Regions from separate parts of the Streptomyces sp. NPDC088817 genome, predicted to be linked through region 3. Evidence: riboswitches for the same ligand, from Rfam matches in the RefSeq annotation. Region 3 holds a riboswitch; each other region holds the start of a gene.
The links. Region 3 has a riboswitch for cyclic di-AMP ahead of ACIP4X_RS27385 (M23 family metallopeptidase). Riboswitches for the same ligand answer to the same signal wherever they lie in the genome.

Region 1: it holds a riboswitch for cyclic di-AMP, as region 3 does, so the genes downstream of both, ACIP4X_RS13820 (C40 family peptidase) here and ACIP4X_RS27385 (M23 family metallopeptidase) in region 3, are expected to answer to the same signal.
Region 2: it holds a riboswitch for cyclic di-AMP, as region 3 does, so the genes downstream of both, ACIP4X_RS19390 (NlpC/P60 family protein) here and ACIP4X_RS27385 (M23 family metallopeptidase) in region 3, are expected to answer to the same signal.
Region 4: it holds a riboswitch for cyclic di-AMP, as region 3 does, so the genes downstream of both, ACIP4X_RS10165 (transglycosylase SLT domain-containing protein) here and ACIP4X_RS27385 (M23 family metallopeptidase) in region 3, are expected to answer to the same signal.

The regions. Positions count from the first base shown of each region.
Region 1 covers NZ_JBIVJN010000006.1:269,086-276,461, forward strand. Annotated here, with positions in the region: gene ACIP4X_RS13805 (GntR family transcriptional regulator) at 1-329, opposite strand, end outside; gene ACIP4X_RS13810 (1-acyl-sn-glycerol-3-phosphate acyltransferase) at 531-1,253, shown strand; gene ACIP4X_RS13815 (alpha/beta fold hydrolase) at 1,338-2,927, opposite strand; cyclic di-AMP (ydaO/yuaA leader) riboswitch at 3,642-3,855, shown strand; gene ACIP4X_RS13820 (C40 family peptidase) at 3,859-4,332, shown strand; gene ACIP4X_RS13825 (ATP-binding protein) at 4,386-4,841, opposite strand; gene ACIP4X_RS13830 (helix-turn-helix transcriptional regulator) at 5,069-5,953, shown strand; gene ACIP4X_RS13835 (DUF397 domain-containing protein) at 5,963-6,193, shown strand; gene ACIP4X_RS13840 (8-amino-7-oxononanoate synthase) at 6,247-7,374, opposite strand.
Region 2 covers NZ_JBIVJN010000009.1:248,476-255,851, forward strand. Annotated here, with positions in the region: gene ACIP4X_RS19375 (SOS response-associated peptidase) at 1-25, opposite strand, end outside; gene ACIP4X_RS19380 (sensor histidine kinase) at 87-1,199, opposite strand; gene ACIP4X_RS19385 (response regulator transcription factor) at 1,202-1,945, opposite strand; cyclic di-AMP (ydaO/yuaA leader) riboswitch at 2,149-2,323, shown strand; gene ACIP4X_RS19390 (NlpC/P60 family protein) at 2,332-4,440, shown strand; gene ACIP4X_RS19395 (SAM-dependent methyltransferase) at 4,505-5,317, opposite strand; gene ACIP4X_RS19400 (PP2C family protein-serine/threonine phosphatase) at 5,605-6,852, shown strand.
Region 3 covers NZ_JBIVJN010000016.1:203,917-211,292, forward strand. Annotated here, with positions in the region: gene ACIP4X_RS27365 (DUF4118 domain-containing protein) at 1-453, opposite strand, end outside; gene ACIP4X_RS27370 (amino acid permease) at 648-2,438, shown strand; gene ACIP4X_RS27375 (dihydrofolate reductase family protein) at 2,562-3,692, shown strand; tRNA gene ACIP4X_RS27380 (tRNA-Met) at 3,743-3,816, shown strand; cyclic di-AMP (ydaO/yuaA leader) riboswitch at 4,061-4,218, shown strand; gene ACIP4X_RS27385 (M23 family metallopeptidase) at 4,230-5,270, shown strand; partial or broken gene ACIP4X_RS27390 (aldo/keto reductase) at 5,296-5,763, shown strand; gene ACIP4X_RS27395 (PrsW family glutamic-type intramembrane protease) at 5,822-7,246, opposite strand; gene trmB (tRNA (guanosine(46)-N7)-methyltransferase TrmB) at 7,266-7,376, opposite strand, start outside.
Region 4 covers NZ_JBIVJN010000004.1:347,416-354,791, reverse strand. Annotated here, with positions in the region: gene ACIP4X_RS10185 (M56 family metallopeptidase) at 1-534, opposite strand, end outside; gene fahA (fumarylacetoacetase) at 717-1,928, opposite strand; gene ACIP4X_RS10175 (ATP-grasp domain-containing protein) at 2,142-3,380, shown strand; gene ACIP4X_RS10170 (HAD family hydrolase) at 3,452-4,255, shown strand; gene ACIP4X_RS10165 (transglycosylase SLT domain-containing protein) at 4,295-4,780, opposite strand; cyclic di-AMP (ydaO/yuaA leader) riboswitch at 4,786-4,973, opposite strand; gene ACIP4X_RS10160 (polyprenyl synthetase family protein) at 5,456-6,466, shown strand; gene ACIP4X_RS10155 (DUF2092 domain-containing protein) at 6,752-7,376, shown strand, end outside.

The DNA.
Region 1 (7,376 bases), on a different contig from region 3:
AGCTTCTCCAGGCCGGCGCGGTTGCGCCGCTGGGCCGCGAGCCGGAACGTCAGCGTCTCCAGGGCGGTGCGGACCTCGTCGAGGTCGGAGATGTCGGTCGAGGTGAACTCGCGTACGACGGCCCAGGTGCGCGGGCGCGGCGTGACCAGTCCCTCCGCCACCAGTGCCTTCAGCGCCTCCCGGATCGGGAGCCTGCTCACGCCGAGTTCCGCGGCGAGTTCCCGTTCGACGAGCTTGCTGCCGGGCCGGCGGTCGCCGTCGAGGATCTGGTCGCGCAACTGCCGTGTGACGCGTTCGGACTCGGACTCATAACCCTCGGACCCTGCCATGGGCCACATTCTCGCAGGTCCGTACCACCCGTCCGCCGCATACCGGCGCGTCCGTCCGGCACCGGACCGGCGGGACAGCATGACCGCGGCCGCGGGCGGTTACAGATGACTACTGACGCACGTGGACCAAATCCGGGATCCTGCCCTTTACCTGGCACAACACCGGTCCGAGGCCGAGCTGGTCGGAGTGAGGGGCAAGCCGTGTTCTACTACCTGCTCAAATACGTTCTGCTGGGACCGCTGCTCAGGCTGGTCTTCCGGCCTCGTATCGAAGGGCTGGAGCACGTGCCGGCCTCGGGGGCGGCCATCGTCGCGGGCAACCATCTCTCCTTCTCGGACCACTTCCTGATGCCCGCGATCCTCAAACGGCGGATCACCTTCCTGGCCAAGGCCGAGTACTTCACGGGTCCCGGCATCAAGGGCAGGCTCACCGCGGCCTTCTTCCGCAGCGCGGGCCAGATCCCGGTCGACCGGTCCGGCAAGGAGGCCGGGCAGGCCGCGATCCGGGAGGGGCTCGGGGTGCTGCGCAAGGACGAGCTGCTCGGTATCTACCCGGAGGGCACCCGGTCGCACGACGGCCGCCTGTACAAGGGCAAGGTCGGCGTCGCGGTCATGGCGCTCAAGGCAGGCGTGCCGGTCGTGCCGTGCGCGATGATCGGCACCTTCGAGGCCCAGCCGCCCGGGAAGACCCTCCCTCGCCCGCACCCGATCGTGATCCGCTTCGGCAAGCCGCTGGACTTCTCCCGCTACGCGGGCATGGAGAAAGAGAAGGCGATCCTGCGCGCCGCCACCGACGAGATCATGTACGCCATCCTGACGCTGTCCGAGCAGGAGTACGTCGACCAGTACGCGGCCGTGGCCAAGGCGGAGCAGTCCGAGGGGAAGGGCGACAGGCGCAGGTTCCCGCGGGCACCGCTCGGTTGACGCCGCCGGGCACGCCCGAGACGCGCAAGGGGCGGCCGGGTGTCCCGGCCGCCCCTCGTCACCTGATGCCGATAATGCCGATCGCTACGCCTTCGGCGTGGCGTGCGGCGCGCAGGTCACGTCCGCCGAGTCGGTCTTCCCGGTGAGCAGGTAGGTGTCCACCCGCTCGTTGATGCACGGGTTGGCCAGGCCGGTGACTCCGTGGGAGCCCGCGTCCTTCTCCGTGATCAGACGGGAGCCCTTGAACCGCTTGTGCAGCTCGACGGCGCCCGCGTACGGCGTGGCGGCGTCCCGCGTGGACTGCACGATGAGCACCTCGGGCAGCCCCTTGCCGGTCTTGACGTCCACCGGGTTCTGCTGCTTGACCGGCCACGTGGCGCACGGCAGGTTCATCCACGCGTTGGCCCACGTCATGAACGGGGCGGTCTTGTGCAGCCGCGTGTTGTCCCGGTCCCACGTCTTCCAGTTGGTGGGCCACTTGGCGTCGGTGCACTCCACCGCGGTGTAGACGGCGTTGCCGTTCTCCGAGGAGATGTTGCCCGCGATGTCGGACAGGTCCGGGGCGGCCGCGTCGACCAGCGCCTGGGTGTCACCGGCGACGTACTTGCTGAACACCCTCGCCACCGGCGCCCACGACGAGTCGTAGTACGGCGCGCTCTGGAAGAAGGAGATCAGCTCGTTCGGGCCGACGACCCCGCCGATGGGGCTCTTCTTGGCGGTGGCGCGCAGCTTCAGCCACTGCTGCTGGACGGCGTCGCGGGTGGCGCCCAGGTGGTAGGTGGCGTCGTTCGCGGCGACCCAGTCCTGCCAGTCCTTCCAGCGGCCCTCGAAGGCGACGTCCTGGTTCAGGTTGGCCTGGTACCAGACGTTCTCGCGGGCCGGGTTGACGACGCTGTCGACGACCATCCGGCGCACGTGGCCCGGGAACATCGTGCCGTAGACGGCGCCGAGGTAGGTGCCGTAGGAGACGCCGAGGAAGTTGAGCTTCTGCTCGCCGAGCGCGGCGCGGATGACGTCCAGGTCGCGGACGGTGTTCGGCGTGGTCATCTGCTGGAGCATGCCGCGGCCGGTGCGCTGGAGGCAGCCCTGCGCGTACTCGCGGGCCAGCTTGCGCTGGATGCTCTTGTCGGCCTCGGAGTCCGGCACCGGGTCGAGCTTGGAGCCCTCGGCGAACTTCTGCGGGTCCGCGCAGGAGATAGGCGCCGAGTGGCCGACACCGCGCGGGTCGAAGCCGACGAAGTCGTAGGCCTTCGCCACGTTGGCCCAGATGGCGTTCTTGTTGGTGACCCGGGTCGGGAAGCGCAGGCCCGAACCGCCGGGGCCACCCGGGTTGTAGACGAGGGCGCCCTGGCGCTCCTCCTTGGAGCCGGTGTTGCCGATGCGGTCGACGGCCAGCTTGATCTGCTTGCCGTAGGGGTCGGCGTAGTCGATCGGCACCGAGACGTAACCGCACTGGATGGGCTTGGCCAGCCCCCAGTCGGCGGGGCAGTCCTGCCAGTCGATGCCGGCCTTCGCGGCACGCTCGGCGGCGATCGCCGCGCCGCGGGACTCGCGGTCCTGGCCCTGGCCGTTGTTCGCGCCCGCCGCGGGCGTCGCCACCGCGCCGGCTATCAGGGTCGCCGTGACCAGCGCACCGGCCGAACCGAGCGCCAGCACCCGGTTCCTGGGTCTCATGTCCCTCAAGGGGGACCTCCCCGTACGTCGTTGCGAATTGGGTACGGGGATCTTTGCGGCTGTGAGGTCCCTGAGAACAGGGGTCGTTGACCTTCTTTGCCAATCCGATAAGCGGCGCGGCGTGTCCCGCTGAGCGGAGCCCGGCGGCCGGCCCGCGCGGCAGGCACGGGCGGCCTGGAGCGACACCCGGCACCGTAAGCGCCAGAAGTCATGAATTATGGGGTGGTTGACCGGATCGTCCCCAATTGCCGACTCACGCGCTCCGCACCGGACCGAACCGGAGGCGACACCCACCCTGCCCTGCGCGCCGCCGGCGCCGGACGGCGAGCCGCGCACCATCCGCCTCACCACGCCGCCAAACTGCGGAAGTTGACGTCATCCACCACCAGGGGCGCGGCGGGCGCAGAAGGCGGCGCGCCACGACACGCGGCACGGAATGTCCCCGAATGACCGCCCGCCTTTCGGTGTAGGTTCAGCTCCCCTTCCGGGACCGCCACAGTTGCGCAACACGCCTCCCCGAACGGCGGAACAAGGCCTTCCGGTGCTGGTCCGGGGGTCGTCGGGTGAGGGGGCATCCGTTCGATCGCGAGGGTGTCCACCCGAACGGGCGCGTGGTGAGTAACAACACAAACACTCGCTTCCATTGGGATTTTCGGACATCCGTGGGTGAAGATCCCTGTCTGACGACAAGCCCCCGCCACAACGGCGGGGCGGTCCGGGCGGACGCCGAGTCCTGCCGCCGCCCGGATGACCGGTCGACAGGAGTGGATCGGCAGGAGTGGAGGACCCAAGCACGACGGGTCGCCGGAACGGTCACACCATGGCCGGCCCGAGCAGCCCTTGGGGTGAAGCCGCGGCAACGCGGCCGGGCAACTTCGCCAGCCCGAATCCGACAGGTCATCCTTCACAGGCGGCTGACGAAGGGTTGCGCATGACTGCGCTCAATCGTGTCCCGTCGCTGATGGCCCGGGCCGGCACGGCCTCGGCACTGACCCTGGCCGCCGTGGGCGGCTCGATCGTGGTGCCGGGCGTGGCCTCCGAGGCCTCGGCCGTGACGATGGGGACCAAGGCGCTGCAGATCGCCGCGTCCAAGAAGGGGGCGCCCTACCAGTGGGGTGCCACGGGGCCGCGGAGGTTCGACTGCTCCGGCCTCACGCTGTACTCGTTCAAGAGGGCGGGCAAGAGTCTGCCCCGCACGGCCGAGCAGCAGTACAACAGGAGCCGGCACATCTCGGCGGGCAGCCGCCGGGCCGGGGACCTGGTGTTCTTCCACTCGGGCTCGTACGTGTACCACGTCGGCATCTACGCCGGCTCGGGCAAGATCTGGCACGCCCCGAAGACCGGGGACGTGGTGAAGCTGCAGAAGATCTGGACGAAGAGCGTCTGGTACGGCCGGATCAGCTGACCCGGCCGCCGTGCGGGGCGGTGGCGGCGCCGCGGCGTCGTCACCGCACCTTCCTACGGTTCCTGGCCCGCGGCCGTCACGGGTCGGGCGGGAGCCGTCCACGGAAGTTCGATGCAGACCGTCTTGCCGCCCTCCCGGGTCGGCCGCACGGTCAGACTGCCGCCGCACTCGGCGGTGAGCCACCGGATGATCACCATGCCCCGGCCGTTGTCCTGCTGGACGGCGGCCGGCAGTCGTTTCGGGAACCGGGGGTGGCTGTCGGTGACCCCGATGCACAGCCGTTCGTCACGCACGAGGACGAGGTCCACCGTGAAGGTGGGTGACTGCCCCAGAGTGTGCTGTACGGCGTTGGTGGTGAGTTCCGAGACGATGAGCCGCACCGTCTCGGCGGTGTCCGTGGCCGGCGGAAGGCCCCACTCCGCGAGCGTGCCGGCCACATAGGCGCGGGCCACGCAGACCGAGGCGGGATCGCTCGGCAGAGTGACGGATGCTTCCAGATGGTCTGCCATGGCGACGTCGTCCCTTTCCCACGGGGCCGGAGTCCGACACTGAGCGGATGGTTCGAGTACGGTCCCGCACTGGTGCTTCGCCGTCAGACTGCCATCAGTGCTCCGCTCTCGGTGGCGATCCACCGGGATATGCATATATCTGTCGCTCGATGCGGTGAACTCTGCGACGGAAGACCGTATGTGAAGCGGGTCGCGTGGAGCGTTCAGAGGGAGCGAGGGAGTCATCCATGCAACACGGTCCCGCGGTGCGCCGCCGGAAGCTGGGCGCCGAACTGCGCGCGCTGCGCACCGGCGCGGGCCTCACCAGCGGTGAGGCGGCCCGCCTGGTCGGCTGGCACCAGTCGAAGGTCAGCCGCATCGAAACCGGCACCAGTGGGGTGAAACCGGCCGATGTGCGCTCGCTCCTGGACGCCTACGCGGTCCACGACTCCCAGCTCCGCGAGCTGCTCCTGGTCCTCGCGGGACTGGACGACGGCGACGGCCGGCACCACTGGTGGCACGCCTACCGCGGCGTGCTGCCGCCGACCTACCGGGACTTCATCAGCCTGGAGTCGCAGGCGAGCGGGATGCGCACCCTGGAGACCTCGGTCGTCCCCGGGCTGCTGCAGACGCCCGAGTACGCCCGCGCGGTCACCCGGGCCGCCGTGGACGGGCTCGACGAGGACCGGCTGGACGCGCTGGTGGAGGTGCGGCTGGCCCGCCAGGACGTGCTGCGGGCGCGACCGCCGCTGGAGCTGGACGCGGTGCTGGACGAGGCGGTGCTGCGCCGCGAGGTGGGCGGCCCCGAGATCATGCGGCGGCAGCTGGAGCGGCTGACGGAGGCGGCCCGGCTGCCCCAGGTACGGCTCCAGGTGCTGCCGTTCGCCGCCGGCGCGCACATCGGCGTCACCGGGCCTTTCGTAATCTTCTCGTTTTCGAACACCTCTGATCTGAACGTGGTGGTTCTCGACCACCTGACGAGTAGCTTCCATCTCGAGCGGAAAGAAGACCTAGAGGCCTACACGGAGGCCTTCGACACCCTGCGGATCCACGCCCTCTCGCCCGAGGACTCGTTGGACTTCATCGCCGGGATACGCCAGGACACTGACGGCGCACCACCGCGTACCGCCTGAGGAGGCACCATGTCCGCTCTGCCTCGGCACGTATCTTCCAGCACCGATCTGCACAACGTGCGCTGGCTGCGCAGCAGCTGGAGCACGGGAGCCAACAACTGCGTCGAGACGGCCCGGCCCGCCGCGGGACCGTGGTCCGGACTGCTCGCCGTGCGCGACTCCAAGGCCCCGGCCGGCCCGGCGCTGCTCTTCTCCCCCGCGAGCTGGGCCCGCTTCACGGCCGCGGCTCACCTCGTCTGACGCACCATCCGGTCACATCCGCCCACGGTGACGCGCGGCCGTGTCACGCCGACTCATGGCCGCGTCCCACCGATCACCCGTACAGCGCGTTCGATCTGCGCCCCGGAGAGGTCCGCGCGGGCGGTCAGCCTCAGCCGAGAGATGCCGTCGGGCACGGAAGGAGGACGGAAGCAGCCCACGGCGAGGCCTGACGCCCGGCAGTCGGCCGCCCATCGCACGGCCCGCTCCGGGGACGGCGCGCGCACCGAGACCACCGCGGCGTCCGGACGTACCGCCTCCAGGCCCGCGGCGGTCAGGCGTGCGTGGAGTTCGGCCGCCACCGCACGCGCGCGTGCCGCCCGCTCCGGTTCGCGGCGCAGCAGTCGCAGCGCCGCCAGGGCGGCTCCCGCGGCGGCGGGCGCGAGGCCGGTGTCGAAGATGAACGTCCGGGCCGCGTTGACGAGGTGGTCGATCACCCGCGCGGGCCCGAGGACGACTCCGCCCTGGCTGCCGAGCGACTTCGACAGCGTGGCCGTGACGACCACGTCGTCGGCGCCCGCCAGTCCGGCCGCGTGCGCGGCACCGCGGCCTCCGGCGCCCAGGACGCCCAGCCCGTGGGCGTCGTCGGCGAGGAGTCCCGCGCCGCGCTCCCGGCACACCGCGGCGAACTCGGCCAGCGGGGCCGCGTCGCCGTCGACCGAGAACACCGTGTCCGAGACGAGCACGGCCGGGCCCTCGTGCGTGCCGAGCGCCTTGCGCACGGCGTCCGGGTCGGCGTGCGCGACGACCTGTGTCGTGCCCCGGGCCAGCCGGCAGCCGTCGATGAGCGAGGCGTGGTTGCCCGCGTCGGAGACGACGAGCGAGCCGTGCGGCGCGAGCGCGGTGACCGCGGCCAGGTTCGCGGCGTATCCGGAGGAGAAGACCAGCGCCGCCTCGAAACCGCAGAAACCGGACAGTTCACGCTCCAGTTCGGCGTGCAGTTCGGTGGTGCCGGTGACGAGCCTGGAACCGGTCGAGCCGCCGCCCCAGGTGCGTGCCGCGGCCGCGGCCCCCTCGGTCACCTCCGGGTGGCGGGCGAGCCCCAGGTAGTCGTTGCCCGCGAGGTCGAGCAGCGGCGAGTCGGCGGGGCGGGGCCGCAGGGTCCTTACGAGTCCGGCCCGGCGGCGTGCGTCCGCCTGCTCGTCGATCCAGCCGAACGCCATGG
Region 2 (7,376 bases), on a different contig from region 3:
GGGTGGAGACGTAGCGACCGCACATGGGGCCAGGGTGCCACGGTGGCACGGCGGGGAGCGGGAGCGCCTCACGCCCGCCGGTGGGGTCAGCGCTCGGGGGCCGGCAGGGTCATCTCGAAGCGGCAGCCGCCCGGGATGTTGCGTACGGCGGCCCGGCCCTGGTGCGCCTCGACGATGCCGCGGACGATGGCCAGGCCCAGGCCGGCTCCCGCGGGCGGTGTGCGGGAGTGGGTGCCGCGCCAGCCGGTGTCGAAGACGCGCGCGAGGTCCGCCTCGGGGATGCCGCCGCAGCCGTCCGTGACGGACAGGACGACACCGCCGGGGGCGCGTGCGGCGGCGACCGCGACCGTGCCGTCGGCGGGGGTGCGGCGGATCGCGTTGACCAGCAGGTTGCCCAGTACGCGGTTCATCTCCTCGGCGTCCACCTCGACCGGCACCGGCTCGACGTGGCCGGCCACGAGACGGACGCCGAGTTCCTTCGCCAGCGGATCCGCCCCGGCGAGCGCGTCGCCGACCAGGTCGTACACGGAGATCCGGGAGCGGGTGAGGGCGAGGGAGCCGGCGTGGATGCGGGACAGCTCGAACAGGTCGCCCACCATGGCGTCGAGGTGCTCCACCTCGGTGCGGATCTGCCGCAGGTAGCGGTCCGGGTCGGCGGCCACCCCGTCCTCCAGCGCCTCGGACATGGCCCGCAGTCCGGCGAGCGGGGTGCGCAGGTCGTGGGAGATCCAGGCGACGAGTTCCCGGCGGGAGGACTCCAGGGCGCGCTCCCGCTCCCTGGACTCGGCGAGCCGGGCGCTGGTGGCCGCCAACTCGCGGCTCAGATACTCCAATTCGGCGGTCGCCGGGCCGTGGGGCGCGGCGAAGTCGCCGCCGTCGCCGAGCGCGCGGGCCGCGCGGGCGAGCTCGCGGCTGCGGGCCACGACCCAGCGGCCCAGGAGCAGCGCGGTGGCCAGGGACACCACCGCCGCCATCGCCACCACGGTGGTGACGACGGACAGGTCGTGCGGGGACAGGAACATCGCCTGGGCCACGGCCAGGGTGCCGGCCAGCATCGCGCCCACCGCCACGGCGGCGACCACGGCGAGCGAGGCCGTCAGCGAGCGCCGCCGGATCAGCCGCAGCGCGCCCGCCCCGGCCAGTCCGGCCACGGCGGCGCCGAGGAAGGCGTACAGGGCGATGAACAGGGGCTCGCGCACCGTCAACTCCCCTCGTGTCCGGTGGGGTCGAAGCGGTAGCCGACACCCCACACGGTCTGGATGAGGCGGGGCCGGGCCGGGTCGTCCTCGACCTTGCCGCGCAGCCGCCGGACGTGGACGGTGACCGTGGACAGGTCGCCGAAGTCCCAGCCCCACACCTCCCGCATCAGGTCCTCGCGGCCGAACACCCTGCCGGGGTGGCGCAGGAAGAAGGCAAGCAGGTCGAACTCGCGGAGGGTGAGCGCGAGTTCGGTACCGTTCCTGGTGGCGCGGCGGCCTGCCGGGTCCAGGGCGAGTCCGGCGGCTGCGAGCGGTGGCGGCGCGGTCGCGGGGCGGGTGCGCCGCAGCACCGACTCCACCCGCAGGACGAGTTCGCGGGAGCTGAACGGCTTGGTGACGTAGTCGTCGGCGCCGACCTCCAGACCCAGGATGCGGTCCTCCTCGTCGCCGCGGGCCGTGAGCATGATGACCGGCACCGGGCCCCGCCCGCGTATCCGGCGGCACACCTCCAGGCCGTCCATGCCGGGCAGCATCAGGTCGAGCACGACCAGGTCCGGCCAGTGGGCGGCGGCCCGGGCGAGCGCGGCCGGACCGTCCGCGGCGCGGTCGACGACGTGGCCCGCGCGGTCCAGGTAGCCGGAGACGATCTCGGCGACCGTGGTGTCGTCCTCGACGACCAGCACCCGCGCCGCCTCCGGCCGCCGCCCGCCGGACCCGGCGTCCCTGGATTCGTACGACTCCTGCATGCCTCCAGCCTGACACCGCGCCTGCGTGCGCGCCGCCCTCCAGGGGGCACTCCCCGGCCTTCGGCGTCCGGACGTGAGGCAGCTCACGGGAAGGTCACGAATACGTATCGGACATTCCGCACTTCAATCTTCACACCGGGTACACATGTTCGCTAAGTTGACGATCAGGCCGCACGATTGCCTCCGGCGAGTCGCGTCGGATCGTGCGACCTCCGCCGAGTCCGGTACGCACCCGCAGCGGCCGGAGCCGGGGAACCGACCAACCTCGGGGTGAAGCGGCCCAACTGTCCCTCGGGACAAGGGCCGCGGGGCACGCCTTCCACAGAACGTCCGCCCGATGCCGAGAGCTGAACCGGTAGGCGGCCCATGGGAGGGGTGCGTCCTTCTTGACGCCGGAACGACCGAGCGAGGACAGGCCGAGCCGCGCCGAGGTCCAGCAGCGGATCAGCAGCCTCTACGACCGGGCGGAGAACGCCACGGGGAACTTCAACGCCACGCGGGCGATGAACAACATCGCTCGTACGCGACGGGGTTCGGCCGACTGGGGCCGTTCCGGGGGCTCCGATCCGGCGGTGGACCGGGTGACCCGGAAGTGGTTCGACGCGGGGCGCGCCCAGTTGGGGCCGATCGCACCGGCGGTTCTGCCGCCGGACCGTATGCCGAAACCGGCCGACTCCCCCGCCGCGGCGCGGGGCGGGCGTCCGGCGGATGCCCGCGAGGGGCTCGCCCTCGAAGCGGGCCGGGCACCTCGGCCGGAGCTGCCCGCCGGCCCGGCGGCCCCGGCCCCCGAACTGCCGGCCGCGGCCCGGACCACCCCGGAGCTGCCCGCCGCCGCCTCACCCGTACCGGAACTGACCGCCCGCCCCATGCAACCACCCACCGGCACCATGGGCGCGGCCGTACAGCCGGCCACCGGCACCATGGGGGCACTCTCCAACCGCTCCATGCAGCCGCCCCCCACAGGCACCATGAACGCGCTCCCGAACACAACCACCGGCACCATGGAGGCCCCGACCACCGGCACCGTGGGAGTGCTCCCCCACCGCACCATGCAGCCGCCGTCGACCGGCAGCCTGGGCACGCTCCCGAACGCAACCGGCGGCGCGCCCGCCACCGGCACCATGGGGGTGCTGCCCAATGCCCTCATGCAGCCGCCCACCGGCGCCATGGGCGCGCTTCCCGACGGCGTCATGCAGCCGGCGACCGGCACCATGGGGGTGCTCCCCAACCCCACCATGCAGGCACCCCCCACCGGCAGCCTGAGCGCGCTCCCGAACATGACCACCGGCGCGCCCGCCACCGGCGTCGTGGAAGCCGCGACGACCGGCGCCATGGCCGTACTCCCCCACCGCACCATGCAGCCACCGCCCACCGGGACCATGGGGGTGCTTCAGGACGGAACCACGGGGGTGCTCCCGCCAACAGCCATGGAAGCGCCGTCGACCGGCACCATGGGGGTGCTGCCGAACCGCTCCATGCAGGCACCGCCCACCGGCGGCGCGCCCGCCACCGGCACCATGGGGGTGCTCCCCAACCCCACCATGCAGCCGCCCCCCACCGGGGGCCTGGGCGCGCCCCCCACAGGGGCCATGGAAGCCCCGACCACCGGTGCCATGACCGTGCTCCCCGACCGCGCCATGCAGCCGCCACCGGGCGGAGCCATGCAGGCCCCTCTCGCCGGCGCCCTGCAGGCGGCGCCCTCCGTCGGCAGCCTGGGCGCGTTCTCCGGTGGGGCCGTGGAGGCTGGGAGCCAGGATGTGGGGGCGCCGCCCGCCGGGCCCGTCGCGCCGTTCGCGAACGAGGGCGGGGCAGGGCGGCGTCGGCAGGCCGTCGGGGTGCGGCGGGCCCCCAAGGAGCGGATGCGGAACAAGCTCGCCCAGGCCGGCGAGATGCTGGCCCGGCACGCCGCGCGGCAGAGCACGCCGCCGCCCGCCGCGCCCGCGCCTCAGCCGGAGGCGGCGCAGTGGCAGCAGCACGCCACCGGACTCTTCGACACGACCCCGCCGCTGGACGGCAACTCGCTCTTCGACGCCAGCCAGGCGGGGGTCCCTGGCTCCGCGGGCGTTCCTGGAGCGGCGGGCGGGGCGGGAGCCGCCCCCGGCCCCGCCGTAGCCGAGAGCCCGGCCTCCGCCTATGAGCGGAAGGCCGCCAAGGCACTGGCCTTCGCCCGCGCGCAGATCGGCAAGCCCTGCGTGTGGGGAGCCACCGGTCCGGGCTCCTACGACTGCTCGAGCCTGACCCAGGCCGCCTGGCGGGCCTCGGACGTGGCCCTGCCCCGTACCACCCATGAACAGGCCGGCTCCGGCGCGGCGATCGAGCTCGCCGCACTGCAGCCGGGGGATCTGATCTTCTTCTACGGCGAGGTCAGCCACGTGGGCCTGTACACGGGCAACGGCACCATGATCCACGCCCCGAGTCCGGGTGCATCGATACAGGAGGAGTCGATCTTCTTCGCGGGCCCGCAGGCCATCCACAGCGCGATACGGCCGGCCTGAGCCGTCACGGGCGGGGAGGTCCGGGTGACCGCCACGGCCTCACCCGGACCTCCCCGCCCGGCGTTCACACGTCCTTGCGGCCCACCCCGGCGTACACCCAGAACTGGGACGGGTCCTCCGGGACCTCCTCCTCCCGGTCCGGGCGCCACAGCGGGACGTAGACCAGCCCCGGCTGCGCCAGGTCGAAGCCGTGGAAGAGGGACTCGATCTCGTCGTGGGAGCGTGCCGTGACCGGCGAGGTCGCCCGGTCCCGGTACAGCTGCCCGACCGCCGCCGCCGTGTCCGGGCGGTCCTCGTCCGTGGCGTGGGTCAGGGCCAGCCAGCTGCCCGCGGGCAGCGCGTCCCGGAAGGCGGCCACGATCCCGCCGGGGTCCTCCTGCGGGGTGACGAAGTGCAGGATCGTGATCATCAGGACGGCGACGGGCTCGTCGAAGTCGATGAGCTTGCGCACCTGCGGCGCGGAGAGTATCCCCGCGGGATCACGGATGTCGGCGGCCACGATCGCCGCATCCGGGTTGTCGGCGAGCAGGGCCTCGCTGTGCGCGACCGCGACCGGGTCGTTGTCGACGTACACCACCTTGGCGCCGGGACTGGCGGCCTGGGCGACCTCGTGCACATTGCCCTGGGTGGGGATCCCGGAGCCGAGGTCGATGAACTGGCGCACCCCGGCGTCCACCAGGAACCGCACGGCACGGCCGAGGAAGGCACGGTTGGCGCGGGCCAGGGTGCGCACCTGGGGATCGATCGCCGTGAAGGCGGCCACCGCCTCCCGGTCTATGGCGAAGTTGTGCTCGCCGCCCAGCATGGCGTCGTACATCCGGGCCACGCTGGCCTTGCCCGGATCGACGCCCCGGGGCAGCCCGTCTCCGTCCCGCATTCGCCAACTCCCCTACTCTTAAATGACCTTGACTGTGCATCATATAGTTGCCAGCGGCATACCACGCCGTACCGCCCGACCGGTCCGACCGGCCCGTCCGTCCCCGCCCCCACCGGACCTCCGGCCCACCGGCCCCACCCGGAAGGCACACGATCCTGCGGAACACAGAACGCGGCCACCCCGATGACCCACCCCCCACAGCGCCGCTCCGCCGCCGTTCGCACTTCTCCCCCGCGGCCGACGCCATCGGCTCGGAGCTGGACCTGCACCTGACCGGCCGTCATGTCGTGCACGGGCTCGCGCCGAGTTTCTGCGACGCGGCCTCGGTGTACCTGCTCCAGCGCTGGCTGCTGGAGGAGAACTCGCGCACGGCGGCCGACCCGCCACAGATCGAGGCGCGCCGGCTCGCCCTGCGCATAGGGTCGGACAGCTCGGAGGACTGGGAGCATCTGCTGCCGGTCGGGGAGGTGCTGGTCTTCCCCCGCCACACGCCGTACGCGCGTGCCGTGGCGACCGGGCAGACCCAGTTGCTCGACGGCGTCGACCGGCACACCTTCGAGCGGCTGCGCGGCACCGACCCGGACGACGCGGGCGTGGACGCCCTGCTGCACAGCGCAGGGTTCCTCATCGTCCCGCTGCGGCTGCGCGGCGCCGCGGTCGGTTTCATCGCCTGCACGCGCGGTCCTGGCAAGGAGCCGTTCACGCGCGGCGAGGCGGTGGCGGTGGAGTCGCTCGGCGCCCGGGCCTGTGTCGCCCTCGACAACGCGCGCCGCTACGAACGCGAGCGCCGCACGGCGCTGGCCATCCGCCACAGTCTGCTCCCGGAGACCGGACAGGCCTTCGAGAGCTGCCGGGTCGCGCACGGCTACCGGCCGGCCGGGCAGGACAACGTCATCGGCGGCGACTGGTACGACGTGCTGCCCCGAGGGGACGGGCGGCTGGCCATGATCGTGGGCGACGCCATGGGGCACGGACCGGAGTCCGCCGTGGCCATGATCCAGCTGCGGACCGCCGTCCGCGCCCTCGCGGCGCTCGACATCCCGCCGGCCGAGCTGATGGACCGGCTGGACGCCGTCGCCGGCACCACGCCCGGCGCCTCCTTCGCCACCTGCATCTACGCGGAGTGGGACGCGGAACTGCACACCTGCACGTTCGTCGGCGCCGGCCATCCGCCGCCCCTGATCCGCGGTCCCGGCCGCCCGGCGGCGCCGGTGACCCTCGCCTCCGCCGGACTCCCCCTGGGACTGGCCACGGGCCCCTACGAGCCGACCGTGCTGCACCTGTCCGAACCGACCCTGCTGCTGCTCTACAGCGACGGTCTGGTGGAGTCCCGTACCCATGACATCGACCAGGGCATCGCCCGCCTCGCCCGCGCCCTGGACGCCGGGGCCGACGACATACCGGACGCCGGCCACCCGGACGCGCTGCCGTCGCTGTGCCGGCGGCTGCTGGCCGGCTCCGGTCACGACGGCGCCGACGACGTGACGGACGACCGGACGCTGCTGCTCGCCGAGCTGACCCCCGGGAAGAACTGACGGGGGCCGGAGGGTGCACTGGGCTGCTTGTCGCATGAGCGGAGGCGGCCGTTCGAGCGATGTCCTCACCTGATGTGGTGAGGGAGTGCGGCATGAGGCGTACGCGGGCCGTGTGAGCGCCGTTTGCTCCGGCATGGAGAGCACTTCTGGGGCCGTGCCGCGCTCGCTCGGCCACCTCACCGCGGAACGGCCCTACGCGGAACTGACCAGCGGACTTTCGGATCCGTCACCGGTCCACTCACCGCCCCGCGCCTCGGACCCGGCGCCACCGCGCGTCGGCGAGCTGCGCGCGCCCGAACCGCCGCCGGTCCAGTGGGCGTCCTTCGCGGACGCCGGCCCGCCGGCCCCGGCCGTGGCGTCCGCCGGGCGGGAAACCGGTACGCCGTTGCTCCGGCCCTGGGGCGTCGGCTCCGGGGAGAGGCCGCCGGAAGCGGCGGCGCGAGTGGTTCCCGCGGTTCCGGCGGTGCCCGTGCCACGTGGGCTGCCGGGTCTGTGAGTCCGGGCGGAGAGGGGGCCGGGCCGTT
Region 3 (7,376 bases):
GCCGACGAGTTGTGCGCGCACGCACTCCACCACCGCGTCGGGCGAGGTCGCCTCCCGGGCCAGCTGGGCCGCGTGGTGGATCTGGGCCAGATAGTCGGAGTCGGTGATGGTGACGACCTCCAGGCGCCGGGCGCGGGCCGCCAGTTGGGAGACGGCCAGGGCGACGGCGAGCAGCACCACGGCGGTGGTGATGTCGGTGGCGCTCGCGATCGTGAGCCGCTGGTAGGGGACGGTGAAGAAGAAGTCGAACCAGACGGCCGCGGACACGGCTGCGACGACACCGGCCACCCGGTGTCCGAGGGCCGCCGTCGCGACGACGACCACGACGAGGACGAGGGCGACGACGGTGCCGGCCAGGCCGGCGCGGAAGGGCAGCAGCACCGCGCTGACCGCGAGCGGTGCCACCAGGGCGACGACGATCGCGGTGGGCCCTCTGACGAGGTGGTCGAACATCGTGGCACCTCCTGCCTGCCTCTTCCGGTGTAGCAGGACACGCGCGACTCCGGACGACCTTTAACACCTCTCTTGCGTCGTATGGGGCGCTTTGCGGGAGATCCTGCCTCTTGGGTGGCGAAGGCGACGTGAGGGCGGGTGAAGTCGTGGGCACGAGTGCCGAGGACGCGGGGCGGCGCCGCCTTGCCGGGCGGATCGCGCTGAGACGGCAGGAGCGGGACCGGCTGACGGTGCCGCAGGGGCTGGCCGCGCTGTCCCTGGACGCGCTCGCCTCGGTGGCCTACGGGCCGGAGGCGATCGTGGTGGTGCTGGCGGCGGCCGGCAGCCGGGGACTGGGGTTCACGCTGCCGGTCACGCTGGCGATCGTGGTGCTGCTGGCGGCTCTGACGTTCTCCTACCGGCAGGTGATCGCCGCGTTCCCCAACGGGGGCGGCGCGTACGCGGTCGCGGGACGCCATCTGGGCCGGCGGGTCAGTCTGGTCGCCGCCGCCTCGCTGATCATCGACTACGTGCTGAACGTCGCCGTGTCGGTCTCCGCCGGCGTGGCCGCGCTCACCTCCGCCTTCCCCGTCCTGTACGGCGACCGGGTGCTGCTGTGCGTGATCGTGCTGGGGCTGATCACGGCGGTCAACCTCTACGGGGTCGCCGAGTCCGCCAAGGTGCTGATCGCTCCCACCGTGGTGTTCGTCGTGGCGATCGCCGCTGTCGTCGTGGCCGGGCTGGTGCGGCGGACACCGGCGGTCCCGCCCGTCCATCCGACGGCCTCGGCCGTCTCCGCGGTCGGAGTCCTGCTGCTGTTGCGGGCGTTCGCCTCGGGCTGCTCGGCGCTCACCGGCGTGGAGGCCATCGCGAACGCCGTCCCCACCTTCCGCACCCCGAGGGCCCGGCGGGCGCAGCGCACCGAGGTCGCGCTCGGGGCGCTGCTCGGCGCCATGCTCATCGGGCTGTCGCTGCTCATCGGCAAGTTCCACGTCGCACCGAGCCGCACCAAGACCGTCCTGGCACAGCTCACCGAGGCGTCCCTGGGCCACAACGCGGGCTTCTACGTGGTGCAGTTCGCCACCATGACGCTGCTCGCGCTGGCGGCCAACACCTCCTTCGGCGGCATGCCCGTCCTGACCTCCCTGCTGGCACGCGACAACCATCTGCCGCACGTCTTCGGACTGCGGGCCGACCGGCAGGTCTACCGGTACGGCGTCGTCGTGCTCGCCGCGACCGCCCTGGTCCTGCTGGTCGTGTCCGAGGGCGACACCCAGAAACTGGTGCCGGTCTTCGCCATCGGCGTGTTCATCGGATTCACCCTCTCCCAGGCCGGCATGGTCCGGCACTGGCACCTGGACCGGGGTCCCGGATGGCGGTGGCGCGCGACCGTCAACGGCCTCGGGGCACTGCTGACCTTCGCGGCGCTGGTCATCGAACTGGTGTCGAAGTTCGGCGAGGGCGGCTGGCTGGTCTTCGCCGCGGTCACCGTCCTGGTGGCCGCGTTCGAGTCGGTGCACCGCACCTACCAGCGCATCGGCGCGGCCCTGCACCTCGGCGAGGTCCCCGCACGGCCCGCGCCGCGCCACTCGGTCGTCGTCGTTCCCGTCGGCGCCGTCAACCTGCTCACCAGCGAGGCCATCAGCGCCGCGTTGTCACTGAGCGACGAGGTCCGCGCCGTCACCGTCGTGCATCCCGAGGACCGCGCCGCCCCCTCCGCCGACGAGGTCCACGCCGCCTGGAACGCCTGGCAGCCCGGTGTCCCCCTCACCGTGCTGCACAGCCGCACCCGGTCCCTGACCCGGCCCGTCGTCGACCATGTGCGCGCGCTGGCCGCCCAGGAGCGGCAGTGCCGGATCGTCGTCCTCATCCCGGAGACACATCTGCCCAGGCCCTGGCTGCGGCTGCTGCAGAACCAGCGCGGCGCGGTCCTCGACCGCGCCCTGCGCCGCCACACCGACGCCGTCATCTGCCGGCTGCGGTTCCGCATCAGCCTCGATCACTGACCCGCACCGACCGATGGGCGGCCCGCCCGCCCCGGGTACGCTCCCGGCACGGTGGTGCCACGTCCGCGGTCGGCGGCGTCGGTCACACTGGAGGCGAGCCCGTCGCCGAGAGAGAGGGCGTCGATGCCCCACCCGTACGTCCTGCTGTCCGCCGCCGTCTCGCTCGACGGCTACCTGGACGACACCGGCCCCGAACGCCTGCTGCTCTCCAGCCCCGCCGACTTCGACCGCGTCGACGAGGTGCGGGCGTCGGCCGACGCGATCCTCATCGGCGCCGGCACCCTGCGGGCCGACAACCCGCGGCTGCTGGTCAACTCGCCCGAGCGGCGGGCCGCCCGCCGCGCCGCCGGAAGGCCGGAGTACCCGCTGAAGGTCGCGGTCAGCGCCTCCGGCGAGCTGGACCCCGGGGCGCCCTTCTGGCACACCGGCGGCGAGAAGGTCCTCTACACGACCGACGAGGGCGCGCTGCGGCTGCGGCGCACGGGCCTGGCCGCCGACGTCGTGCCGCTGGGCGCCGAACTCGACTGGGCCCGACTGCTCGAGCACCTGCACGACGTACGCGGGGTGCGCCGGCTCATGGTCGAGGGCGGCGGGACCGTCCACACCCAGCTGCTGCGGCAGCAACTCGCGGACGAGGTGCAGCTCGTGCTCGCCCCGCTGTTCGTGGGGGACCCCGACGCGCCCCGGCTGTTCGGGCCCGGGACCTACCAGGGCGGCCGGCTGCGGCTGGTGGAGACGCGGACCATCGAGGACGTCGTCCTCGTGCGCTACGAGCCCACCGCCCCCGGCACCGCCGGCCGCGCCGCTCCCGCGGACCGGCACTGGCTCCGGATCGCCTGCGAACTGGCGGCCCAGTGCCCGCCGTCCCGGACCGCGTTCAGCGTGGGCGCCGTGGTGGTCGCCGCCGACGGGACCGAACTCGCCCGCGGTTACTCGCGGGAGGGGGACGACCCGGTCGTGCACGCGGAGGAGGCGGCGCTGGCCAAGGTCGACCCGGCGGATCCGCGGCTGCCGGACGCCACGGTGTACAGCAGCCTGGAGCCGTGCGCCCGCCGCGCCTCCCGGCCGCGTCCGTGCGCCCGGCTGATTCTGGACGCCGGGGTGCGGCGGGTGGTGACGGCGTGGCGGGAGCCGGACACGTTCGTCGAGGGCGCCGACGGAACCGGGGTGCTGGCGGCCGGCGGCGCGGTCGTCGTCGTGGTGCCGGAGTTCGAGGAGAGGGCCACGGAACCCAACCGGCATCTGCTCGGCTGAGGGGTTGGTGCGAGCGGCGTTCCGGATGACATATACTGGTGACACAACGACGCGGGGTGGAGCAGCTCGGTAGCTCGCTGGGCTCATAACCCAGAGGTCGCAGGTTCAAATCCTGTCCCCGCTACTGAAGACTCAGGGCCGGAATTCGATTCATGGATTCCGGCCCTGAGTGTTTTCACGGATCCACGGGCGCTCGTCTCAAGTCCTCCGGAAAGTGCGGTCGACTCGCCCGAGTTTCGGTGCTCATGGACCGTAAGGTCGGGCCGGAAGGTTGAGTGATCAAGCCGAACGGCTTGGAATCAGGGGCTCGCGTCTATTAACGTTCGATAACGCAGCACGGTCGTCCCAGCCGTCACAAGAGGCGGCTCCGTGCGCGCACGCCGAATCCCGCAAGGGAACCGGGGAACCACCTACTTTGGGGTGAATCGAGCGTAACTTCCGTGTCAGCACGGCTTGTTTACGCGCGTAGGAGACCTTCCCGCTCCGAACCCGTCAGCTAACCCGGTAGGCGAGACGGAAGGAAAGGAGTGCGCCTTCGTGGCGTCCAACCCGCCTGCCCCGGAAGCCCCGTTCGCGTCGAGCCGCCAGCACGGCGAGACCTTCGGCTACGACAGCCGAAGCGCCGATGAGGGCCCCTGGGAGGAGTGGAACCCGAGCGCGGAGTCCCTCCGTCCCGTGCGCGGCCGGCACCGCGTCGCCAAGCAGCGCGGCGGCGGGCTCGCCCGCAGCTCCACCGTTCTCGGTGTCGGCGTCATCGCCGCCGTCGGCGCGGGCGGCATGGCCAGTGCCAACAGCGCCAAGCCGCCGGTGTCCATCTCGTTGCCCGACCTGCCCTCCGTGGGCTCCCTGTTCGACGACAACTCCGACGCCGCCCCCGAGGGCTCGGCCACCGCGCTCAGCGGTATCGGCGTGACCGCCGCCGAGACCCAGCAGGAGGGCACCTCGGACGCCGGCGAGGTGCTGCGCAACCGGATCATGGCGCAGGCCGAGCAGCAGCAGGTGCAGATCGAGGCCAAGGCCCAGGCGGACGCCCAGGCCGCCGCCGCCAAGAAGGCCGCCGCCGATGCCGCCAAGGCGCGGGAGACGGCCGAGGCCGAGGCCGCCGCCAAGAAGAAGAAGGCGGAGGAGGAGGCCGCGCAGAAGGCCGAGGAGGCGCGGCTGGCCGAGCTGGCCAAGCAGTACACGCTGCCGACCTCCTCGTACACGCTCACCTCCACCTTCGGCCAGGCCGGCTCCATGTGGTCCTCCGGCTACCACACGGGCCTCGACTTCGCCGCGCCCACGGGCACCCTGCTCAAGGCGATCCACACCGGCACCGTCACCGAGGCCGGCTGGGCCGGCGCCTACGGCTACCGCACGATCCTCACCCTCGACGACGGCACCGAGCTCTGGTACTGCCACCAGTCGTCGATCAGCGTCAGCGTCGGCCAGCAGGTCAGCACGGGCGACGTGATCGGCCGCGTGGGCGCCACCGGCAACGTCACCGGGCCCCACCTCCACCTGGAGGTCCACCCGGGCGGCCAGTCCACCGGGATCGACCCGATGGCGTGGCTGCGCGACAGGGGCCTCACCCCCTGACGGACACGGACCGGTCCCACCGCCGACGAGGCCGTGCCAGCACCCCGACCACCTGGGGCTGAGCGCCGCCAACATCAAGGCCGCGGCCGACGCCTCCCTCAGGCGCCTGGGCACGGACCACATCGACCTGTACTACACGCACTTCGACAAGCCGGAAGTCCCCGTCGAGGAGATCATCGGCGCGCTCGACGAACTGGTCGGGGCGGGCAAGGTGCGGCACATCGGCGCCTCCAACATCTCGCCCGAGCGCCTCCGGGCCTCCCTGGACTTCTCCGAGCGCGAGGGCCTCGCCCGGTACGTGGCGCTCCAGCCGCACTACAACCTGGTCTCGCGCGACACCTACGAAGACGGTCTGCGGAGCGTCGCCGAACGGTCGGGCCTGGCCGTCGTCCCCTACTTCGCGCTCGCCTCCGGGTTCCTGACCGGCAAGTACCGGCCCGGTACGACGGTGGACAGCGCGCGGGCGCAGGGCGCGGCCAAGCACCTGGAGACCGCGGACGAACTCGGGAAGCTGACGCGGGCGTCGGCGTGACCCCCGTCCCCGGGAGTACCTACGACGGGGTCCGGTAAGGGTTGTACGAGGGATACGGCACCGCCGGGCCATAGGGGTGGGGCGTCGCCGAGCCGTACGCCGGACCGTAGGGATACGGCGTCGCCGGTCCGTACGATCCGTACCCGAGCGACTGCGCGTGCACCCCGTGCATCCCGTAGACCCCGTGCACCGCGTACCCCGGCCAGGGGGGCGCGGCTGTGGGCGTCGTCATCCTGGCCGCGTGGTCCAGCGCGGGCTGCGCCACCTCCCGCCTGCGCCACAGCTCGTGCAGCAGTTCCCGCTCCCGTACGGCAAAGTCGGCACCGGCCCGCCCAAGGCGCCCGCGGTGCCGGAGGAACGCCAGCGAGGTCGCGTACGCCTCGTACCGGGCGACCGTCCGCGCCGCCTGCCTGCCGAGGTGGCGCCGGGCGTGGTCGCGGGCCAGTCGGCGCGCCCGCATGGAGGCCAGGGCGAACGGTTCGGCCGGGGTGAGCCATCCCGCGGCCGTGTACGCGGGCAGTTCCTCGCGCACGGTCCTCAGCTCGCGCTGCCGGGTCCACACGACCAGCCAGGTCAGCAGCCCGAAGGCGGGCACCATGATGGCGGCGTAGACCGCGAAGAAGCCGTACTCGCCGAAGGTCGCCGAGCCGTTCCACAGGGCGTGCATGCCCATCGCGAGCAGCAGTCCGGCCGGGGGCGGCAGCAGGCGCCGCAGCCGGCGGCGGTCCGAGGACATCGCGGCGATGCCGAAGCCGATGCCGGTGAGCACGGTGAACATCGGGTGCGCGAACGGCGACATGATGACGCGGACGAAGAAGGTCGCCGCGGTGACGGAGGCGATGCCACGGTCACCGGTGAGCTGGTCGGCGCCGAAGGCGTTGCCGAGGTAGAGGATGTTCTCGGTGAACGCGAACCCGGTCGCGGTCACGCCGGCGATGACGACCCCGTCGACGATGCCGGTGAAGTCACGTCTGCGGAAGAGGAAGACCAGCAGGACGGCGGCGGCCTTCGCGGACTCCTCCACGACCGGCGCTATCACCGTCGCGCCCAGGGTGTCGGCGCCGTCGGGGTCGGCGGTCGCCGTGGCGATCCAGTGCGTGGCGAAACTGTTCGCGACGATCGCGATCAGGGCCGCCGCGCAGGCGCCCCAGGCGAACGCGAACACCAGGTTCCGCCAGGGGCCCGGCTCGACCCGGTCCAGCCAGCGGAAGGCGGCCGTCAGCAGCGGTACGGGCAGCACCGCGAGCCCGAGCCCGACGAGGAAGCCCTCGGTGCCGGTCTGCCGGCGCACCAGGGCGAGGATGACGAGCCCGGAGAGGGCGAGCAGGGTGACGAGGGCGCCGTACTTGACCCATCGCCGCTGCCACCAGTGCGGCTGGCGGGACGTGCCGCCGGGAGCGCCGGTAGCGCCGGGAGGTGTCGGGTACGGGGGGCAGGTGGCCACGGCATCGGCCCTCACGAGGTCACTGAGGCTGCTGGTCTTCCGGCCGGGGTACGCGGCGGAACAGCAGATCGTTCACGACATGGCCCTTCTCCAGTCCCTGGCCCTCGAAACGGGTCAGCGGCCGGAAGCC
Region 4 (7,376 bases), on a different contig from region 3:
GTGGCCGGTGAGCCGGTGCAGGGCGCCGGTGGTGACGACGAGCTGGGGAGGGTGACCGGGCATCCACCAGGCGTCGGGGTACTCGTCCTCCAGCACCAGCAGCGGTCCGCGGGCCGCCGGGAGGCCCGCGGGCAGTTCGGGGGCGCGCTCGCGCAGGTGCGCGCGGGCCAGGCCGCGCCGACGGCGGGCCTCGACGAACTCGCGGGCGAGCATCGCGGTGGTCCAGGCGGCGCCGCCCGCCAGCAGCAGGGTGAGACCGGCCGCCCAGACCGGTGCCACCGACAGGTCGTAGGCGGCCGTCACGGCCGGCGGCGCGGGGGCGAAGACCTGGTCGTGAACGGTGCCGAAGACGGCCGCGGTGCCCAGCACCAGCCCCGCGAGGCAGCACAGCAGGACGGTGGCGACCAGGCACTGCCACACCCACAGCGCGACGACGGGCTCCCGTTCGGGCCACCCCGCCCGGGCCAGCACGCGGGGGACCGGCACGGCGAGCGTCAGGGCGACGGCGCTCAGCAGGAGCAGGCAGGCGGTCATGCCTCGGACTCCGGATCCTCGTGGGAGGTGGGCGGGTGCGGGGTCGTGCGGTGAAGCGTGCTGTGCGGCCGGCCGGCGCGCCGGGCGCGCACGGCCTGCCGCCAGTATGACGGCCGCGGGACCGGGAGTCAGGGGTCCACGACCATCAAATCCCCGCGGGGCAAGGACCGCAGGGCCTTGGTTCAGCCCGACACGACCCGGCCCGTCACCTCTCCGAGCCCCACCCGTGCGCCGTCCGCGCCCGGCGCCCAGGCCGAGAGCGTCACCACGTCGCCGTCCTCCAGGAACGCCCGCTTGCCGTCCGGGAGTTCCAGCGGCTCGCGGCCGTTCCAGGTCAGTTCGAGGAGCGAGCCGCGTTCGCGCTCGGACGGTCCGCTCACCGTGCCCGAGCCGTACAGGTCGCCCGTGCGCAGGGAGGCGCCGTTGACCGTCATGTGGGCGAGCTGCTGCGCGGCCGTCCAGTACATGGTGGAGAAGGGCGGCTCGGACACCACGTGGCCGTTGATCGCGACGGAGATCCGCAGGTCGTAACCGCCGGGCTCCTCGGCGGAGTCGTCGAGGTAGGGCAGCAGCGGGTGCGTCCGCCGCGGCGGGGCGACCCGTGCCTCCTCCAGCGCGTCCAGCGGAGTGATCCACGCCGACACCGACGTGGCGAAGGACTTGCCGAGGAACGGCCCGAGCGGGACGTACTCCCAGGCCTGGATGTCGCGCGCCGACCAGTCGTTCAGCAGGCACAGCCCGAAGACGTGCTCGCGGAAGTCGCCGAGCGCGACCGGCTGCCCCATCCGCGAGGGCGCGCCCACCACGAAGCCGACCTCCGCCTCGATGTCCAGCCGGACCGAGGGGCCGAACACCGGCGCGGGGTCCGTGGGCGCCTTCCGCTGGCCCGACGGGCGCACCACGTCCGTGCCGGAGACCACCACTGTGCCGGAGCGGCCGTGGTAACCGATGGGCAGGTGCTTCCAGTTGGGGGTCAGCGAGTCCTCGGCGTCCGGGCGGAAGATCTGCCCCACGTTCCGGGCGTGGTTCTCCGAGGCGTAGAAGTCGACGTAGTCCGCCACCTCGAAGGGGAGGTGCAGGGTCACCGAGGACAGCGGGTGCAGGAAGGGCGCGACGGTCTCCTGGTGCGCCGGCACCGTGACCCACGACGTCAGCGCGCGCCGCACGTCGGACCACGCGGTGCGGCCCGCGGCCAGCAGCGGGTCGAGGCTCGGCCGCGCGAGCAGGTCGGCGTAGGGCGAACCGAGCGCCCGCGCCGCCGCCCCCGCGTCGAGCACGTGGTCGCCGAGCCGGACGCCCACGGTCCTCTCCGGCGACCCGGCGCGGGAGAAGACGCCGTAGGGAAGGTTGTGCGGACCGAAGGGGTCGCCCTCGGGGACCTCGAAGGGGGGCATGGGGTGCTGCCTTCCTTTCCGAAATGCCATGTGGTCGGGCCACACGTTACGGGGGCATCCCATGTCTTGGGCAGTGTCTAAAGAGTTTGCAATGTCCGAATTGGCCTTGTGGGAGGGGGCAATTCCGGCTTAGCGTCCTCTGGGGACGCGGACGGGGTGGGTCCGCTCAATGGGGGACACGTGGGGGGACCCGTGGCCAGGAATGCCGTCAGTGTGCCTTTCCGGGCCGACCGCGAGGTGCCGGGCCTGATCGTGAAGTTCGGCGACTACCCGCTGCACCACGGCGGGGTGGGCGCGATCCGCAGCCTGGGCCGTCTGGGCGTGCCCATGTACGCGATCACTGAGGACGCCTACACACCGGCGGCCTCCTCCCGTTATCTCAAACGCGCGTTCGTCTGGCCGACCAGGGGCACGGAGAGCGCCGACCGTCTGGTGGAGGGTCTGCTGCGGATCGGCCGCCGCATCGGCCGGCCCGCCGTCCTGGTGCCCACCGACGAGGAGGCCGCGGTCCTGATCGCCGAGCACCAGGAGGTGCTCCAGGGCCCCTTTCTCTTCCCGCCCGTCGCCCCCGGCCTGCCGCGCCGCCTGGCCAGCAAGCAGGGCCTGCACGAACTGTGCGTGGAGCACGGCATCCCGAGCCCCGGGGCCGCCTTCCCGCAGTCGTACGAGGACGTCGTGGCGTTCGCCGAGAAGACCCGCTTCCCGGTGGTGGCCAAGAACCGCGAGGCGTTCGTGCGGCGCAGCAGCCCCGCGGTGAACGGCACGACGAGGATCAACAGCCGCGAGGGCCTGCTGGCCCTGGCCCGCGACTGGGGCGAGCGGCCAGGCGTGATCCTCCAGGAGTACCTGCCGCGGGAGGAGGCCGAGGACTGGATCGTGCACGCCTACTTCGACCGGAGCTCGAACCCGCTCGCGATGTTCACCGGCGTCAAGGTCCGCTCCTGGCCGCCGCACGCGGGCATGACGGCGAACGCGTACGTCGTCGACAACCCGGAACTCGCCGACCTCGCCGCCCGGTTCATCAAGCAGATCGGCTTCACCGGCATCGTCGACCTCGACCTGCGTTTCGACCGGCGCGACGGGCAGTACAAGCTCCTCGACTTCAATCCGCGCATGGGCGCGCAGTTCCGGCTCTTCGAGAGCGGCTCGGGCGTGGACGTCGTCCGCGCCATGCACCTCGACCTGACCGGGCGCCCCGTCCCGGAGGGCGAGCAGCGCACCGGACACCGGTATGTCGTGGAGAACATCGACCTGCCCGCCCTCCTCGCCTACCGCCGCAGCGGCTACACCACACCGCACGCGCCGGCGAGGGCGAGCGGCACGGAGCTGGCCTGGCTCGCGGGGGACGATCCGCTGCCGTTCGTGACGATGCTCGCGCGCTTCGTGCGGCCGGGCGCCCGGCACCTCTATCAGCTGTGGCGGACCAACCGGCGCGGCGGCACGACCGGTTGAGGAGGAACCGGTCCGAACGAGAAGCACGCTCCGGTCGAGTCGGCGGGCCGGGGCATCCGTATTCTCTGATCATGGCCGCCCTCGCATACACCCTCATCGCCACCGACCTGGACGGAACGCTGCTGCGCGGCGACGACACCGTGTCCGAACGGTCCCTCACCGCGCTCGCGAAGGCGGCGGCCGCCGGTGCCCGGCACCTCGTGGTGACCGGACGGCCGGCGCCGAGAGTAAGGGAACTGCTCGGCGTCCTCGGCACCACGGGACTCGCGGTGTGCGGTCAGGGCGCACAGCTCTACGACGCCGGCGGCGACCGTCTGCTGTGGTCGGTCACCCTGGACCGGGAGCTGGCCGAGACCGCGCTCGGCAAGATCGAGGCCGAGGTGGGGGAGGTGTACGCCGCGGTCGACCAGGACGGGGCCGACGGGGTCACGCTCATCGAGCCGGGGTACCGCATGCCGCACCCGTCGCTGCCGGCCGTACGGGTCGAACGGCGCGACGACCTGTGGCACGCGCCCATCAGCAAGGTGCTGCTGCGTCACCCGGTGCTGTCCGACGACGAGCTGGCGGCGGCGGCCCGCGGTGTGGTGGGGTCCCTCGCCACGGTCACCATGTCGGGACCCGGGACCGTGGAGCTCCAGCCGTGCGGCATCACCAAGGCGACCGGACTGGCACTCGCCGCCGAACACCTGGGCCTCGGCCGTGAGCACGCCCTCGCCTTCGGCGACATGCCCAACGACATCCCGATGTTCCAGTGGGCCGCCCGGGGGGTCGCCATGGCCAACGCCCACCCCGAGCTGAAGGCGGTGGCCGACGAGGTCACGACGTCGAACGAGGACGACGGCATCGCCGTCGTCCTCGAACGACTGTTTGTCTAGTGCCGGGGCACCGGCCGGTGTGGGCCCGCCGCGGTCCGGTCAGTAGGCGCCGTGGACGTTGTCGATGGAGCCGTACCGCTTGGCCGCGTAGTTGCAGGCGGCCGTGATGTTGGCGATCGGGTCGTAGATGTCCCAGGACGTCCCGTTCACGTGGTAGGCCCGGAAGGTCGGGTCGATGACCTGGAGCAGACCCTTGGAGGGTATGCCCTTCTTGGCGTTGGAGTCCCAGAGGTTGATGGCGCGCGGGTTGCCGGAGGACTCGCGGATGACGTTGCGGTGGATCCCGTTGTAGGAGCCCGGGATGCCCTTCTGTGCCATGACGGCCAGGGAGGCGCGGATCCAGCCGTCGAGGTTGTTCGGGTAGCCGAAGCTCGCGGCCGTGTGGACGGTGGCCGGGGTCGCCGCGGAGGCCGTCGTCGCGCCGAGCAGCGGCACGGCGAGGACGGCTGCGCCCGTGCCGGTGGCGGCGAGGGTGCGGACGAGGCGGGCGGTGCGGGAAGAGCGGCGCTGACCGTTTGCAGGCATGGGGGAATTCCTCTCCGTCGCCTGCGAGGTGAGCTGTCGGGTTCGGGCGGGGAGGTGCCCGGCCGCGCCGTGAAGGGCGCGGCTTCACCCCGAGCCGTTCCGGTGCGGCGTACGACGTAGGACGTACGAGCCCGGCCCGGCGGCTTACCTGGGTCCCCCGCTCCTGCCGTGGTTCATTCGGTCGTTGGGATTACGGGCGGCGGCAGGATTCGGCGTCCGCCCGATGGCCGGGAACGTATGCGAGAGCACATGTCCCGAACAAGTGGCGGAATCACACTCGCCCTATTTGACCTTGGTCGGGGGTGTATGTGGTACTTGATCCTTTGCGTCCGCCAAGGGTCAACTCCGTTGTCCGTAAAGGGAATGTGAAGGACTGCGAGAGGTGGTGCGAAGAGAGGGCATAGTGACCCAACTCACGGTTTGCGCACCCGAAGCGCAATTACCGCTAAAGAGAATTGAAACCCCAATAGGGGTGAATCGGACTTCGGGTGTGAGCGGGGATGGGCCATGTGGCGGACGCGTGACCGTGGTCACGTCGGGTGATGCGGCCTGGCCCGTATAGGTGGGCGATATCGGTGATCGAAACGTGACCGGATACGCTGACTTGAGTGAGGGCAGCGACCTATCGACAAACCGTGTAAATCCCACCAGACACCAGCAGACAGGAGACCCCTCGTGACCGTCGTCGGGCCATTCGGGCTGAGCGTGCGGGACCAGGCTCTCGAAGCCGATGTCCAGGCCGGATTGGCGGCTGTCGAGGAAGGGCTGCTCGAAGCCACCAAGAGCGAGGTCCCGTTCATCACGGGGGCCGCGCAGCACCTCGTCAGGGCGGGCGGGAAGCGGTTCCGGCCGCTGCTCGTGATGCTCGCGTCCCAGTTCGGTGACCCGTACGCGCCGGGGGTCGTGCCGTCGGCCGTGGTGGTGGAGCTGACCCATCTGGCCACGCTGTACCACGACGACGTGATGGACGAGGCCGCCGTGCGCCGCGGGGTGGCCAGCGCCAACACCCGCTGGGGCAACTCGGTCGCGGTCCTGACCGGCGACTTCCTGTTCGCCCGTGCCTCGCAGATCCTCGCCGACCTCGGCCCGGAGGCCGTCCGGGTACAGGCCCTGGCGTTCGAACGGCTGGTCACCGGTCAGATCCTGGAGACGGCGGGCCCGCAGGACGGCCGGGACCCGGTCGACCACTACCTGGACGTGCTGGGCGGCAAGACCGGATCGCTGGTGGCGGTGTCGTGCCGGTTCGGCGCGATGATGTCCGGCGCCGACGAGAACGTCGTGGACGTGCTGACCCAGTACGGCGAGCGGCTGGGCGTCGCCTTCCAGCTCGCGGACGACGTCCTGGACATCGCCTCCGACTCGCGCGAGTCGGGCAAGACCCCCGGCACCGATCTGCGCGAGGGCATCGCCACGCTGCCGGTGCTGCGGCTGCGCGAGCGGTCGGCCCGGCTGGGGCTGCCCGAGGACATCGCGCTGTGCGAGCTGCTGGACTCCGACCTGACCGACGACGCGCGGCTCGCGGAGGCGCTGACGGCGCTGCGCGCGCACCCGGCGCTGGAGCAGGCCCGCCGGGACGCCGTGCGCTACGCCAAGGAGGCGCGGGCCGCGCTGGCACCGCTGCGGAAGTGCGAGGCGAAGGCCGCGCTGCTGCAGATGTGCGACGCGGTGGTGCACCGGGCCGGCTGACGCCCGTCCGGTACCGCGACCTGCCCGGACATCCCGCCGGGCGGCCCCTTCCGAGCGGCGTTCTCCGGCCCACCCCTAGGGGGTGGGGGAGGCGTCGCCCTTGGTGTGTCATACCGCAGACGTACACGGAGTTGGCTCCGGGGTCTGACGCTTCCGCCCGGCCGATTTGGTCAGATGGACACCACGGAGCACACCACTCCTCACCGATCTGGGTGAGAATGGCGGCTGAGGGTGATACCCGAGTGCAGCAGGACAGCCGCCGCCGATGACGGAGGTAGGGCACACATGGCACCGAACGGATCCGAAGCCGACGACCTGCGCGCGGGGCGCCGCAAGGCCGCGCGCTACGTCGTCCCGGTCACGGTGGTGGGGGTGGCCGCGGCGACCATCGGGCTCGTCCCGGCACTCGCCGCGTCCGGCGACCCCGACCTGCCGAAGATCACCGCACAGCAACTCATAGAGAAAATCGCCAAGTCGGACGTCGAGCAGTTGTCCGGCACGGTCAAGATCAGCACCGATCTCGGTCTGCCGAACCTCGGCGGCCTGGAGAGCGGCCTGGCCTCCGGCGCCATGGGGGGCGGTGACGGTTCGTCGGCCGACCCGGCGTCAAAGCTGTCCGAGCTGGCGTCCGGTACGCACACCCTGCGCGTCGCCGCCGACGGCGAGGACCGGCAGAAGGTCTCCCTGATCGAGAGCGCCGCCGAGTACAGCCTCATCCACAACGGCAAGGACGTCTGGGGCTACGACAGCAAGTCGAACGAGGTCTTCCACGGCACGGCCGCCGACAGCGGCAAGAAGCACCGGGACGAGGTCCCCGCCACGCCCAAGGACTTCGCCGACGAGGCCCTGAAGTCGGTCGACGACACCACCTCGGTGAAGGTCGACGGCACCGCGCAGGTCGCCGGCCGCG